Regions from separate parts of the Streptomyces sp. NPDC088707 genome, predicted to be linked through region 4. Evidence: riboswitches for the same ligand, from Rfam matches in the RefSeq annotation. Region 4 holds a riboswitch; each other region holds the start of a gene.

Region 1 (3,657 bases), on a different contig from region 4:
GGTCTTCAGACCGCAGTCGGGGTTGACCCACAGACGCTCGGCGGGGATGGCCTCAAGTCCCTTGCGCAGCAGGGCGGCGGCTTCCCCGACGCTGGGGACGCGCGGGGAGTGGATGTCCCAGACGCCGGGGCCGGCCTCGCGCGGGTAGCCGTGCGCGGCGAGTTCGTCGGCGACCTGCATGTGGGAGCGGGCCGCCTCCAGGCTGACGACGTCGGCGTCGAGGTCGTCGATGGCCCGGACGATGTCGCCGAACTCGGCGTAGCACATGTGGGTGTGGATCTGGGTGTCCGGCCGCACGCCGCCGGTGGCGAGGCGGAAGGACCCGGTCGCCCAGGCCAGGTAGGCGGCGTGCTCGGCGGCTCGCAGCGGCAGCGTCTCGCGCAGCGCCGGTTCGTCGACCTGGATCACCGAGGTCCCGGCCGCTTCCAGGTCGGTCACCTCGTCGCGCAGGGCGAGGGCCACCTGCCGCGCGGTCTCCCCGAGCGGCTGGTCGTCCCGTACGAAGGACCAGGCGAGCATGGTCACCGGACCGGTCAGCATGCCCTTGACCGGCTTCGAGGTCTGCGCCTGGGCGTACGTCGTCCAGCGCACGGTCATCGGTTCGGGGCGGGAGATGTCCCCGGCCAGGACCGGGGGCCGGACGTAGCGGGTGCCGTACGACTGGACCCAGCCGTGCTCGGTGGCGAGGTAGCCGGTGAGCTGCTCGGCGAAGTACTGCACCATGTCGTTGCGCTCGGGCTCGCCGTGCACCAGGACGTCGATCCCCGTCTTCTCCTGGAAGGAGAGGACCTCGCGGATCTCGTCCTTGATCCGCTCCTCGTAGCCTGCGGCGTCGATCCGGCCGGCCCGCAGGTCGGCCCGTGCGACGCGCAGCTCGCTCGTCTGCGGGAACGAGCCGATGGTCGTCGTCGGCAGCAGCGGAAGGCCGAGCTGGGCCCGCTGGGCCACGCTCCGCACCGCGTACGACTGCGAGCGCCGCCCGTCGGCGTCGGTGACGGCGGCGGCACGGGCCCGTACGGCGGGGTCCCGGGTGAGGGCGGACCCGGAACGGGACGCCAGGTCGGCCCGGTTCGCGGCGAGTTCGGCCGCGATGGCGTCCGTACCCAGGGCGAGCCCGCGCGCCAGGACGGCGATCTCCGCGGTCTTCTGCCGGGCGAAGGCGAGCCAGCGGGCGATCTGCGGATCGATGCCCCGCTCGGCGGCGGCGTCGAGCGGCACGTGCAGGAGGGAGCAGGAGGCGGCGACGTCCACCCGGTCGGCGAGCCCGAGGAGCGTACCGAGGGTTCCGAGGGACTTGCGGTAGTCGTCGATCCAGACGTTGCGTCCATTGACGACGCCCGCCACCAGGCGCTTGCCGGGCAGCCCGCCGACGCCGGCGAGGTCCTCCAGGTTGGCGGCGCCCGATTCCGTGAAGTCGAGGGCGAGCCCTTCGACCGGTGCCTTGGCCAGCACGCCCAGGGCGTCCCCGAGCCGCCCGAAGTAGGAGGCGACGAGCAGCTGGGGACGGTCGGTGGCGCCGCCCAGCGCTCGGTAGGCACGGGCGGCGGCGTCGAGCTCGGCCGGGGTCCGGTCCTGGACCAGCGCCGGCTCGTCCAGCTGCACCCACTCGGCTCCGGCGGCGCGGAGATCGGCGAGCACCTCCGCGTACACCGGCAGCAGCCGGTCCAGCAGGGTCAGCGGCTCGAAGTCCGGGGCCACGCCCCGCGCGGGCTTGGCGAGCAGCAGGTAGGTGACGGGGCCCACGAGCACCGGGCGGGCGGCATGGCCGAGCGCGAGGGCCTCCTTCAGTTCGGCGACCTGCTTGCCGGAGTCGGCGGTGAAGACGGTGTCGGGCCCGAGCTCGGGCACCAGGTAGTGGTAGTTGGTGTCGAACCACTTGGTCATCTCCAGCGGCGCGACGTCCTCGGTGCCGCGGGCCATCGCGAAGTACCCGTCGAGCGCGTCCGCCTCGACGGCCGCACGGTGCCGGTCGGGGATCGCGCCGACCATCACGCTGGTGTCCAGGACGTGGTCGTAGGACGAGAAGTCACCGGTCGGCACCTCGTGGAGGCCGGCCTCGGTCAGCTCCCGCCAGTTCGACCTGCGCAGCTCGGCCGCGGTCTCCCGGAGCGTGCCGGCGTCGACACGGCCCTTCCAGTACCCCTCGACGGCCTTCTTCAGTTCACGGTTCTCCCCCTGGCGGGGGTACCCGTACACGGTGGCTCGTGCTGGCGCGGGCTTCGGTGTCACGGAACTCTCCTTCGCGAGATGTGTCCTGAGCGCCCCGGAGACGGGACGCGGACGCGAAGGAACGGACAGACCGGCGGACCACGACGCGGAAGTGCCGCACGTGCCGCTCGATATGCGCGCCGACCCGCCCACGAGGTCACCGGGATCTCCGCACGCGGAATCGTCCGCGCGCGGGCAACGGGCAGGTCTTCGGACTCGCGGGCACGCTCTCCGGATGCGACCGGAGGGCACCTACTGGCCGTCGCTTCCCAGGACCGTTGTCCGGTCCCAGTGCGTATGACGGCGGTCGTTCCCGCTCACCGCTGCGGGGCAGTCCCGGATTCCCACCGGGTTCCCTCTTACGACGCATCCCGCCTGGCGGACGGGGCGAACCAGCTGCACGGCCACCTTAGGCGGACGAACGCCCACCGCACACCCCTGACCGCATCGCGGAACGCGAAGGCCACACTTCGGCCACCACCGGGTCGGCCGGCGCGCGGACGGACGGGGGCCGGCGGCCCTCAGCGGTGGAGGTGCCGCTGCCAGTCCTGCGGGACGCGGCCGGCCGGTCCGGGGGCCGGCTGGTCGGCGGGGTGGCCGTCCGGCGGGGCGAGTGCGGGTCCCGCGTCGTACAGGTCGTCGGTGGCGTAGTTCCAGAACCAGCTCTCGCCCGGCTCGAAGCTCTGGACGAGGGGATGCCCGGTGGACTTCCAGTGCGCGGTGGCGTGCTGGGCGGGGGAGGAGTCGCAGCAGCCGATGTGGCCGCACTGGGCGCAGCGCCGCAGATGGAACCACCAGCCGCCCACCGAGTCGCAGTCCCCGCAGCCCGGCCCGCTGGGCGGAACGCTCGGGTCGATTCCCTCGATCTCGGTCATGCCTGCTCCTCGGGTGTGTCGGGTGTGTCGGTGGTGACGCCGGTGCGGGCGGGGGAGTCGGATCCGGTCTCCGCCCCGGGATCCGGCTCGGACTCCGCCGCGGGGGCGGTCAGCGGCAGCAGTACCTGGAACCGGGTGTCGCCCGGTACGGACTCGACCTGAAGGCTTCCGTGGTGCTTGCTCACCACGATCCGCCAGGAGATGTCGAGGCCGAGCCCTGTGCCCTCGCCGACCGGCTTTGTCGTGAAGAAGGGGTCGAAGATGCGGCTGCGGATCTCCTCGGGGACGCCGGGGCCCGTGTCGCGGAACTCCACGAGCAGCCGGTCGCCCTCCCGGGCCGTACGGACCGTCAGGGTGCCGTCGCCGCCGTCGCTCCCGATCGCGGACACCGCGTTGTCGATGAGGTTGGTCCACACCTGGTTCAGCTCCGCCGGGTAGGCGGGCACCTCGGGGAGGGAGCGGTCGTAGTCCTTGACGACGCGCACCCGGTCGCCGATCTTGCCGGACAGCATCAGGAGCGTGCTGTCGAGGAGCTCGTGGACGTCGACCTCGCGGTGCGGGGCGCGGTCGAGCT
Region 2 (3,657 bases), on a different contig from region 4:
GCAGCCGCGCGGCCCGCGCGATGCCCATGTTCACGATGTCGGTCCGCCGCAGGTTGATCTCGGCCGGGCTGCCGGCCCCCTCGCAGATCACGGCGTCGTACGTGCTCCGCAGCTCCTCCAGGCACGCGAGGACCGGCTCGAAGAGCTCCTTCTGCCGCCCCCCGTGGTAGCCACGAGCACTCAGTTCACCGACCGGCCTGCCCATCAGGACGACCTGGCTTGACCGGTCGCTGCCGGGCTTGAGCAGGACGGGGTTCATCAGCGCGGTGGGTTCCACCCGCGCCGCCTGCGCCTGCATGGCCTGGGCGCGCCCGATCTCGGCCCCCTCCCTCGTGACGAAGGAGTTGAGGGACATGTTCTGCCCCTTGAACGGCGCCACCTTCAGCCCCTTGCGGACCAGCCAGCGGCAGATGCCGGCCGTCACGACGCTCTTGCCGGCGTCGGACGTGGTTCCGGCGACGAGCAGTCCCCCACCCCTCATGCGTTCCTCCGCTTCCGGGTCGACGCGGCCAGGGCGCCGATGATCAGCCGGCCGCCCACACAGGCGGCCAGAGTGAGTCCGGTGACCCGGCGCGACAGGCGTACGGCCCGGTCGATGTCGGTCACCTCGACGGCCCGGCCCTCCCCGTTGAGCACCGGCCGGTGCTCGACCCGGCCGCCGTACGACAGGGTGCCCCCGAGACGTATGCCGAGGGCGCCCGCGAAGGAGGCCTCGACGGGGCCCGCGTTGGGGCTGGGGTGCTTCGCCGCGTCGGCCCGCCAGGCGTTCAGCGCACCGCGCGGGTTGCCGCCGGCGACGGTCGCGAGGACGGCCGTCAGCCGCGCCCCGGGCCAGCCTGCCACGTCGTCGAGCCGGGCCGAGGCCCAGCCGAAGCGGCGGTGGCGCGGCGACTTGTGGCCGACCATCGCGTCCAGGGTGTTGACGGCCCGGAAGCCGACGAGGCCCGGTACGCCCGCGACCGCGCCCCAGAACAGGGCGCCGACCACGGCGTCGGAGGTGTTCTCGGCGACCGATTCGACGACCGCGCGGGCCATCGCGGGTCCGTCCAGGGACTGCGGGTCGCGCCCGCACAGATGCGGCAGCCGCTCCCGGGCGACGTCCAGGTCCCCGGCGGCGAGCGCGCCGCCGATCGCGCGGGCCTCCCGCCCCAGGGTCGTACCGCCGACGACGGCCCACACGGAGGCGGCGGTCAGGGCGACGGCGGCGGCCGGACGGTTCCGTACGGCCCGGGCGGCGAGCGCTCCGAGGGCGACGGTGGAGCCGGCGCAGACGACGGTGTGCAGGGCGCCCCAGCCGCGGTGGTCGTGGTGGAGGCGGTTCTCGACCGCGGCGGCCGCCCGGCCGAACGCGGCGACGGGATGTCCGCGGCGGGGATCGCCGATGAGCAGGTCGACGGCGAGACCCGCGGCCGCTCCGTACGCGAATCCGTCCGGGGCGAGGCGGCTGGTTCTGCTGCGGCCGGGCATGGCGCATGTCCTCACTCAGGGTCCGCGCCCTGGATCGACGTGACCGGCGGCGAGAGTTCCTGACTCCCGGACCCCTCGGATCCGGTCACAGTGGCGGGACCGCGCCGGATTCGCACCGGACTTCCTCTGCTGCCGCCGTAATGGCCTCGGCAGTCCACCACGGCCCGAGAACAGCCGTCAACTCACCCTTGACCTGCAGCGAGTCACTGTGCGAAGCGCCACAGACACGACGGCGGGGCGGTCCGCACCCGAAGGTGCGGACCGCCCCGCCGGTCACGCTCGGACCGTCAGACGACGATCAGGTAGATGCCGTACGCGACGGCTGCCGCGCACAGGGCGAAGCAGGCGTACGCGGCGGCGCGGGCCGGAGCGGCGGAGCCTCCGCGGGCGGCGGCCTCCTCCTGCTTGGTGAGCCCGACGATGCCGAGGGTGAAGAGGCCTACGAGGGCGACGGTCGCCACGAGGCTGACTCCGAAGACGGAGCCGAGAGCTGCCCAGTCGATCTTCATGTCGTGAGTTCCTTAGACCGCGGCGGCGGGGGCCGGGGGAGCGGTCGGGTCGGTGGGGGCCGGCGCGGGGATGGTCGTCTTGAGGTCCTCGTCCGCGACGGCGGCGACGGAACCGGCGGCCGGCGGCGGGGTGACGGCCGCCATGGCGGTGGTCACGATGCCCGCGGGCTCGGCGTCCAGGTCGTCGGCGGTGACGTTGTTGTGGTCGACCGGCTTGCGGCGGGAGAGGGACCAGATGACGCCCGAGCCGGCGACCAGCAGGACCGCGACGGCGGCGATGCCCCAGGGGCCCTGCTTGGTGAGGAACTCGGCACCGGCGCCGACCACGGCCGCGGCGGGCAGGGTCAGACCCCAGGCGACGAACATCCGGGTGGCGGTCGACCAGCGGACGACGCCGCCCTTGCGGCCGAGACCGGCGCCCATCACGGCACCCGAGCAGGACTGGGTGGTGGAGAGCGAGAAGCCCAGGTGCGAGGAGGCGAGGATGACCGTCGCGGCGCTGGTCTGGGCGGCGAAGCCCTGCTGCGGCTGGAGGTCGGTGAGGCCCTTGCCCATGGTGCGGATGATGCGCCAGCCGCCGAGGTACGTGCCGAGCGCGATGGCGACACCGGCGGAGACGATGACCCACAGCGGAGGGTTCGAGCCGGGGGCGACGACACCCTGGGTGACCAGGGCGAGGGTGATGATGCCCATCGTCTTCTGCGCGTCGTTGGTGCCGTGGGCGAGGGAGACGAGACCGGCGGAGGCGATCTGGCCGGCCCGGTAGCCCTTGGCCGTGGCCTTCGCCTCGGGGTTGGCCTTGATCCTGTACGTCAGCTTGGTGGCGGCCATCGCGGCGAGGCCGGCGACGAGCGGCGCGGCGACGGCCGGGATGAGGACCTTGGTGACGATGGTCGGGCCGTTCACGGCCGACCAGCCGGCCGACATGACCGCGGCGCCGATGAGGCCGCCGAAGAGGGCGTGGGAGGAGCTGGACGGAAGTCCGAGCAGCCAGGTCAGGAGATTCCAGAGGATGGCGCCGACGAGCGCCGCGAAGATCACCTCTGTACGAATGCCTTCTTCGTTGATGATCCCGCCGGAGATCGTCTTGGCGACCTCCACGGACAGGAACGCGCCGACGAGGTTCAGCACGGCGGACATGGCCACCGCCGTCTTCGGCTTGAGAGCACCGGTCGAGATGGTCGTGGCCATCGCGTTCGCGGTGTCGTGGAAACCGTTCGTGAAATCGAACACGAGAGCTGTCACGACCACAATGGCGAGCAGCAGCGTGATGTGTTCCATTTACCCAGGCAATCGTTTGACGTCAGTGGCTGGACGAACGTAAGCAACCAGGGTGAACGGAAGGTGAACTAGGTAGGGCGCTGTGGTGTCCCAAATCGGCGTCGAGGGATTCCGGTTACGGTTCCGGCCCCCGAACTGTCCACGATGCGGTCACCCCGCAACCCCGGGTAATCCGGCCCATCACCGGGCACATGCGACCTGCCCCGGTTCCTCCTCCACCACACCGTTCCGGTCCCTGGACGGAACCATCCGACCGGGGGACCCCGCGGACGAGACCCATGTCACTCCCCGGAGGGTCCCGGAGGTCGACGGGCCCGTGCGCGGAGCCCCCGTCCCGCACCCCTCCTCCCGCCCCCTTCCCGGAGCCGTCCGGGTCCCACCGGTGGCAGTCCGCCCCCAC
Region 3 (3,657 bases), on a different contig from region 4:
GAGCCCGGCGCCGACGACCGCGCCGAGCAGCACCCGGGGCAGCCGTACGTCGAGGACGATCGTGCGGTACGGGGAGGGGTCGGGGGCGCGTCCGGTGAGGGCGTCGAGGACCTGGCCGGGCGGGATGCGGACGGAGCCGAGGGCGAGCGAGGCGAGGGCCGCGGCGGCGAGGGCGACGACGAGTCCGGCGACGACGACCGCGTACCGCAGCGGCCCGCCCCGCGTCCGCGGGGGCGGACCCGATCGCCCGGCGCCGGCCCCTGCCGACGGGGCGGACCGGGCGGGCGGCACGGGCCGCGCGGAGCCCGCGGCGCGGGTCTCCGGGCTCATCGGCCCGGGTGGAGCTGGGCCGCCAGCTTGTCGACGGCCGCGGGGACGCGGACGCCGAGGACGGTGTCGGAGAGCGGCATCACGGCGAACCGGCGGTTCCTGATCGCGGGGACGTCCTTGAGGGCCGGGTCGTCGATCAGCCGCTTCTTCTTCTGTTCGACGGTGGTGGAGCCGTAGTCGTAGATGACGACGACCTCGGGCTTGCGGGCGACGACCTGTTCCCAGGTGGCGTCGCCGAAGGCCTTGTCGAGGTCGGCGAAGACGTTCCGGCCTCCGGCGCGGCTGATGAGCTCGTTGCCGATGCCCTTGCCGCCGGCGGTGAAGGCGGTCTTGTCGCCGCTGTCGTAGACGAAGACGGAGACGGGCGCGGTGCCCTTGAGGCGCTTCTCGGTGGCGGCGACGGTGGTCCGCGCCTCCCGGACCCACTTCTCGGCCCGGTCGGGGACGCCGAACGTCCGGCCGATCTCGTCGACTTCGCGGTAGAGGTCGTCGACGGAGGGCGAACCGGACGGGCAGTACTCGGTGTTGAGCCGGGTGTCGATGCCGGCCCGCTTCAGGTCGTCGCGGCTGCGGCCGTCCTTGCTCGCGAAGGCGGAGGAGTAACCGCCGTAGACGAAGTCGGGGTTCGCGGCGAGCAGGGCCTCCTTGGAGGGGTACTCCTTCGCGAGGACGGGGACGGAGTCGTACGCCTTCTTGTAGGCGGGGAGGATCGCGTCGTCGAGGTAGGCGGTGCCGACGAGGGACTTCTCCAGGCCGAGGGCGAGCATGACCTCGGTGACGTGCTGGTTCATGGTGACCGCACGCTTCGGCGGGGCCTTGAAGGTCGTCTTCACGCCGCAGTTGGAGACGGTGTACGGGAATCCCGGGGCGGTCTTGGCGGCGGGGGTCTCCGTCGCGGGGGCCGAGCAGGCGGCGAGCAGCGGGAGCAGTGCGGCGGCGGACAGCAGGGGCGCCAGGGGCAGCCGGGTGCGGCGGGGCCAGGACATGACGGAACGTGCCTCCTCCGGGGATTTCCACGTCCCCGATCGGTGGTGAGAAGGCGGCAGGTCAGTTCCTGGCTTCCGTCTCCCGGAGGAGGCGGTCACAGTGGCGGGACCGTGCCGGATTCGCACCGGCTTCCTGGGTCCTGCCGCCCGTAGGTCCCCGTCAGTGTCTCAGGCGTCGTACTCCTCGACGACCTTGACCTCTTCCTCGGTCACGACGCCCTCGACGATGGTGAAGGAGCGGAACTGGAAGGGGCCGGCGCCGTCGCTGTCCGCGGTGGAGACGAGGACGTAGTGGGCCTGGGGCTCGTTGGCGTACGAGATGTCCGTGCGGGACGGGTAGGCCTCGGTCGCGGTGTGCGAGTGGTAGACGATGACGGGCTCCTCGTCCCGGTCGTCCATCTCGCGGTAGAGCTTGAGCAGGTCCGCGGAGTCGAACTCGTAGAAGGTGGGCGAGCGGGCCGCGTTGAGCATCGGGATGAACCGCTCGGGGCGGCCGGTGCCGGCCGGGCCCGCGACCACGCCGCAGGCCTCGTCGGGGTGGTCCGCGCGCGAGTGTTTCACGATCTGGTCGTACAGGGCCCGGGTGATGGTCAGCATGCCGACAGGATAAGCCGACGGGCCGTTCCGTACCGGGGAGTGGTACGGAACGGCCCGTATGCCGAGACGATCGTGGTCAGGGCCCTTGGGGGACGGCCCGGGGCGATCGTCCGTGGGGTCCGGTCAGGACCGCTTGGCGAAGGCGGCGCCCTCGGGGTTGCGGGACTTCAGGACCAGGTAGGAGACACCGAGGATGAGGCCCCAGACGGGGGCGGCGTACAGCGAGACCCGGGCGCCCTCGTCGATGCCCATCATCACGATGACCATGCCGATGAAGAGGAGCGCGAACCAGCTGGTGTACGGGGCTCCCGGGGCCTTGAAGGTGGACTCGGGGAGCTCGCCGCGGTTGGCCTTGGCCCGGTAGCGGATCTGGCAGACCAGGATCATGATCCAGGCCCACATGCCGGAGATGGTGGCGAAGGAGACGACGTACTCGAAGGCCTTGCCCGGGGCGACGTAGTTGATCCAGACGCCGACCAGCATCAGCGAGGCCGAGAAGGTCAGGCCGAGCAGCGGGGTGCCGCTCTTGGTGAGCTTGGTGAAGACCTTCGGGCCCTGGCCGTTGAGCGCGAGGTCGCGCAGCATGCGGCCGGTGGAGTACATGCCCGAGTTGCAGGAGGACAGGGCGGCGGTCAGCACCACGAAGTTGACGATGGCGGCGCCGACGCCGAGGCCCATCTTCTCGAAGGCGGCGACGAACGGGGAGACGCCCGGCTGGAACTCGGTCCACGGGACGACCGACAGGATCATGATCAGCGCGCCGACGTAGAAGACGGCGATGCGCCACGGCACGGTGTTGATGGCCTTGGGCAGGACGGTCTTCGGGTCCTTGGACTCGCCGGCGGTGACGCCGACCAGCTCGACCGCGAGGAACGCGAACATGACGATCTGCAGGGTCATCAGCGTGTTGCCGATGCCGGTGGGGAAGAAGCCGCCCTGGTCCCACAGGTGGGTCACGGAGGCGGTGTCGCCGGCGTCGGAGAAGCCGATGGTGAGGATGCCGGCGCAGATCAGGATCATGCCGATGATGGCGGTGACCTTGACCATGGAGAACCAGAACTCCAGCTCACCGAAGAGCTTCACGGAGATCAGGTTGGCGCCGTAGAGGACGAACGTGAAGACCAGCGCGGAGATCCACTGCGGGATGTCCCACCAGTACGTCATATAGGTGGCCGCGGCGGTGACTTCGGTGATGCCGGTGACGACCCAGAAGAGCCAGTACGTCCAGCCGGTCACGAAGCCCCAGAACGGGCCGACGAACTCCCGTGCGTACTCCGCGAAGGAGCCGGACACGGGGCGGTACATGAGGAGCTCGCCGAGGGCGCGCATGATGAAGAAGATGACCAGGCCCGCGATGGCGTACGCGAGGATCAGGCTGGGCCCCGCCTTGGCGATGGCCTTGCCGGCGCCGAGGAAGAGGCCGGTACCGATGGCACCGCCGATCGCGATCATCTGGATCTGCCGGGCGCCGAGGCCACGCTGGTAGCCCTCGCCGCCGTCCACGGCCCCGTCGGTGCCGTCGTGCTGCTTGTCGACCTGCACAGAGGTCATGGTGGTGCGCCTTTCTCCATGCTGATCCGCGCGACTGCGAGTGCGTCTGCCGCGGATCAGATCCTGATCCCCCCGGATGTGGATGGAGTGCCACCGGCGGTCAGCCGGTCGAAGCGCCCTCGGGAACAGGGGTGGCGTCCCCGAGCGGTCGTGAAGATTTATCACGGGCTGACGCGTGATCGAGGGAGTTGCG
Region 4 (3,657 bases):
AGCAGGGCCCGGAGCTGGGCGGCGGTGAGCCGGCCGAGCGGGGCGAGCACGGAGAGGGCGGCGGGCCCGAGGACGCCGGGGGAGAGGGGACGGCCCCGGGGGAGTTCCGGCGCGGGCACGGGCCGGGCCGTCACCCCCGATTCCAGCGGGTCCACCGGGTACGCCTCGGGGAGTTCCCGGACCCGCCAGGCCCCGGTTCCGGCCTTCCGCGCGGCGGCCAGGAACCCGCCCGCCACCGCGAGGGCCGCGGTGGGCGCGTCGGAGCTCGCGAGCCGGACGGCTCGCCCGCCGACGTGCAGCTCCGCCTCTCCGCCTCCCACTGCGACCAAGGTCACATCCCCGCCGAGCCCGGCGACATCGCCGCGTCCGTCGTCGAGGACGAAGAGGAACCGGCCGGAAAGGGCCGCCGCCCAGGGCGCGGAACGCAGGAGGGTGTCCAGCTCGCGGACCCACAACTGCACGTCGGCGGCGCCGAGTCCGTCGAGGCCCGAGGCCGGGGAGGCGACGATGTTGCGGACGCGTTCGTGGGTGGGGGAGGGCAGCAGGCCCGCCGCGTCGAGGAGTGCCGCCAGCTCGGCCCCGCAGTCGTCGGCGAGGCCGCGCAGCTCGGCGTTGCCGCGCGAGGTGATGCTGAGCCGTCCGTCGCCCAGGGTCTCCGCTGCGTCCGCCAGCGTCTCGACCTGACGGGACGTCAAACGGCCTCCGGGCAGGCGGAGTCGGGCGAGACGGCCGTCGTCGGCGGAGTGCAGGCGCAGCGCCCCGGGGCACGCGTCGCCACGGTCCCGTATGCGAGGTTCGCCCGGGTCGGGCGTCGGGGGCGGGGTGGGCGGCATGGCGGCGAGCATACCGACGGGTCGCCGGGCGGCCACCGGGCGCGATCCGGCCGCCACGGGGCCCTCCCTTCGGCCGTGGGCCGGCCGGCGCGGTGGGCGGCGGAGGCCGGAGCCCGGTCCGGCCGCGGTCGGAACGGGGGCTCCGTCCGCACGGTGAACGGCAGCGTGAACCGCACGGTGATCCGCGGTGTGAACCGCACGGTGGACCGCAGCGTGATCCGCAGTGTGATCCGGCCGACTCCGCCACCCGACCCGGCCCGTCGACCGCACGATCTACTATGCAGACGGCATGGGGTCCCAGGACCCCGGGGAGGAAGCCCGGTGAGAATCCGGCGCGGTCCCGCCACTGTGAGCCGGCCCGGGCTGTGCGTCTGCACGCCCCCGGGACGGTGAGTCAGGAACTCCCGCCGTCCATACGACCACCCGGGGCGCGGACAACCCCGAGGAAGGCCTGCGCTCGCCATGCTTCTGCTGCTGTCGCACTCCGACACCGACCTGCTCAGCGCCCGCGCGGCCGGCGGCCCGGTGGAGTACCGCTTCGCCAACCCCGCCCGTCTCCCCCTGGCCGAGCTGAACGGCCTCCTGGCCGAGGCCGAGCTCGTCGTCGTACGGCTCCTCGGCGGCCTCCGTTCCTGGGAGGAGGGCCTCGACGCGGTGCGCGCGGCCGGAAAGCCGGTGGTCGTCCTCAGCGGTGAACAGGCCCCCGACGCCCAGCTGATGGAGGCGTCCACCGTCCCCGTCGGCGTCGCCACCGAGGCGCACGCCTACCTGGCCCACGGCGGCCCGGCGAACCTGGAGCAGCTGGCCCGCTTCCTCTCCGACACCGTCCTGCTCACCGGGCACGGCTTCGAGTCCCCCGCGGCCGCCCCCACCTGGGGCCCCCTGGAGCGCGCCGCCCGCACGACGACCGGCCCGACCGTCGCCGTGCTCTACTACCGCGCCCACCACATGAGCGGGAACACCGCCTTCGTCGACGCGCTCTGCGAGGCTGTCGAGGACGCCGGCGCCCAGGCCCTCCCCCTGTACGTCGCCTCCCTGCGCGCCCCCGAGCCGGAGCTGCTCGACCGGCTCCGCACCGCCGACGCGATCGTCACCACCGTCCTCGCGGCGGGCGGCACCAAGCCCGCCGAGGCGCAGGCCGGCGGCGACGAGGAGGCCTGGGACGCGGGCGCGCTGGCCGCGCTCGACGTGCCGATCCTGCAGGCCCTCTGCCTGACCGGTTCGCGCGCCGCCTGGGAGGAGAACGACGAGGGTCTCTCCCCGCTGGACGCCGCGAGCCAGGTCGCCGTCCCCGAGTTCGACGGCCGGCTCATCACCGTGCCGTTCTCCTTCAAGGAGATCGACGAGGACGGGCTGCCCGCGTACGTCGCCGACACCGAGCGCGCCGCCCGCGTCGCCGGGATCGCCGTACGGCACGCCCGCCTCCGGCACATCCCGAACGCCGAGAAGAGGCTGGCGCTCGTCCTCTCCGCGTACCCGACGAAGCACTCCCGCATCGGCAACGCCGTCGGCCTCGACACCCCCGCCTCCGCCGTCTCGCTGCTGCGCCGCCTCCGCGCGGAGGGGTACGACTTCGGGCCCGTCGAGGAGCTGCCCGGCCTGGTCTCCGGCGACGGCGACGAGCTGATCTACGCCCTCATCGAGGCCGGCGGCCACGACCAGGACTGGCTGACGGAGGAGCAGCTCGCCAAGAACCCGGTCCGCATCCCGGCCGCCGACTACAAGCGCTGGTACGCGACCCTCCCGGAGGAGCTGCGGACCCACGTCGAGGAGCACTGGGGCCCGGCGCCCGGCGAGATGTTCCTGGACCGGTCGCGCAACCCCGAGGGGGACATCGTCCTCGCGGCCCTCCGCCGAGGGAACCTGCTGATCCTCATCCAGCCGCCGCGTGGCTTCGGCGAGAACCCGATCGCGATCTACCACGACCCCGATCTCCCGCCGTCCCACCACTACCTGGCCGCCTACCGCTGGATCGCCGCCCGCGCCGAGGACGGCGGCTTCGGTGCCGACGCCATGGTGCACCTGGGCAAGCACGGCAACCTGGAGTGGCTGCCCGGCAAGAACGCCGGCCTGTCTGCCGCCTGCGGCCCCGACGCGGCCCTCGGCGACATCCCGCTGATCTACCCGTTCCTGGTCAACGACCCGGGCGAGGGCACCCAGGCCAAGCGCCGTGTGCACGCCACGCTCGTCGACCACCTGGTGCCGCCGATGGCCCGCGCCGACTCGTACGGCGACATCGCGCGCCTGGAGCAGCTGCTCGACGAGTACGCGCAGATCTCCTCCATGGACCCGGCGAAGCTGCCCGCGATCCGCGCCCAGATCTGGACGCTGATCCAGGCCGCCAAGCTCGACCACGACCTGGGTCTGGAGCAGCGTCCCGAGGACGACGGCTTCGACGACTTCCTGCTGCACGTCGACGGCTGGCTGTGCGAGGTCAAGGACGCCCAGATCCGCGACGGTCTGCACGTCCTCGGCGGCGCCCCGGAGGGCGAGGCCCGGGTCAACCTGGTCCTCTCCATCCTGCGCGCCCGCCAGATCTGGGGCGGCACGCAGGCGCTGCCCGGTCTGCGCGAGGCCCTCGGCCTCGACGAGTCGGCCGCGACCCGCACCACCGCCGACGAGGCGGAGGCGAAGGCCCGCGAGCTGGTCGAGGCGATGGAGGCGGCGGACTGGTCCGTGGACGCGGTCCCGGCGGTCGCCGCCGCGTACGGTGCCGAGGTGCACGCCGTGCTCCGCTTCGCCTGCGAGCAGGTCGTGCCGCGGCTGGCCGCCACCACCGACGAGCTCAGCCACGCCGTGCACGCCCTGAACGGCGGCTTCGTCC

What was found. Region 4 has a riboswitch for cobalamin ahead of cobN (cobaltochelatase subunit CobN). Riboswitches for the same ligand answer to the same signal wherever they lie in the genome.
Region 1: it holds a riboswitch for cobalamin, as region 4 does, so the genes downstream of both, metE (5-methyltetrahydropteroyltriglutamate--homocysteine S-methyltransferase) here and cobN (cobaltochelatase subunit CobN) in region 4, are expected to answer to the same signal.
Region 2: it holds a riboswitch for cobalamin, as region 4 does, so the genes downstream of both, ACIP84_RS18735 (cobalamin biosynthesis protein) here and cobN (cobaltochelatase subunit CobN) in region 4, are expected to answer to the same signal.
Region 3: it holds a riboswitch for cobalamin, as region 4 does, so the genes downstream of both, ACIP84_RS20970 (ABC transporter substrate-binding protein) here and cobN (cobaltochelatase subunit CobN) in region 4, are expected to answer to the same signal.

What each region holds. Positions count from the first base shown of each region.
Region 1 covers NZ_JBIVLV010000002.1:337,717-341,373, forward strand. Annotated here, with positions in the region: gene metE (5-methyltetrahydropteroyltriglutamate--homocysteine S-methyltransferase) at 1-2,229, opposite strand, end outside; cobalamin riboswitch at 2,392-2,620, opposite strand; gene ACIP84_RS08965 (UBP-type zinc finger domain-containing protein) at 2,730-3,083, opposite strand; gene ACIP84_RS08970 (ATP-binding protein) at 3,080-3,657, opposite strand, start outside.
Region 2 covers NZ_JBIVLV010000005.1:503,157-506,813, forward strand. Annotated here, with positions in the region: gene ACIP84_RS18730 (cobyric acid synthase) at 1-481, opposite strand, end outside; gene ACIP84_RS18735 (cobalamin biosynthesis protein) at 478-1,467, opposite strand; cobalamin riboswitch at 1,501-1,633, opposite strand; gene ACIP84_RS18740 (hypothetical protein) at 1,755-1,976, opposite strand; gene ACIP84_RS18745 (anion permease) at 1,989-3,257, opposite strand.
Region 3 covers NZ_JBIVLV010000006.1:434,193-437,849, forward strand. Annotated here, with positions in the region: gene ACIP84_RS20965 (FecCD family ABC transporter permease) at 1-330, opposite strand, end outside; gene ACIP84_RS20970 (ABC transporter substrate-binding protein) at 327-1,316, opposite strand; cobalamin riboswitch at 1,358-1,492, opposite strand; gene ACIP84_RS20975 (M67 family metallopeptidase) at 1,485-1,913, opposite strand; gene ACIP84_RS20980 (amino acid permease) at 2,037-3,464, opposite strand.
Region 4 covers NZ_JBIVLV010000003.1:278,050-281,706, reverse strand. Annotated here, with positions in the region: gene ACIP84_RS12055 (cobalamin biosynthesis protein CobG) at 1-845, opposite strand, end outside; cobalamin riboswitch at 1,102-1,260, shown strand; gene cobN (cobaltochelatase subunit CobN) at 1,296-3,657, shown strand, end outside.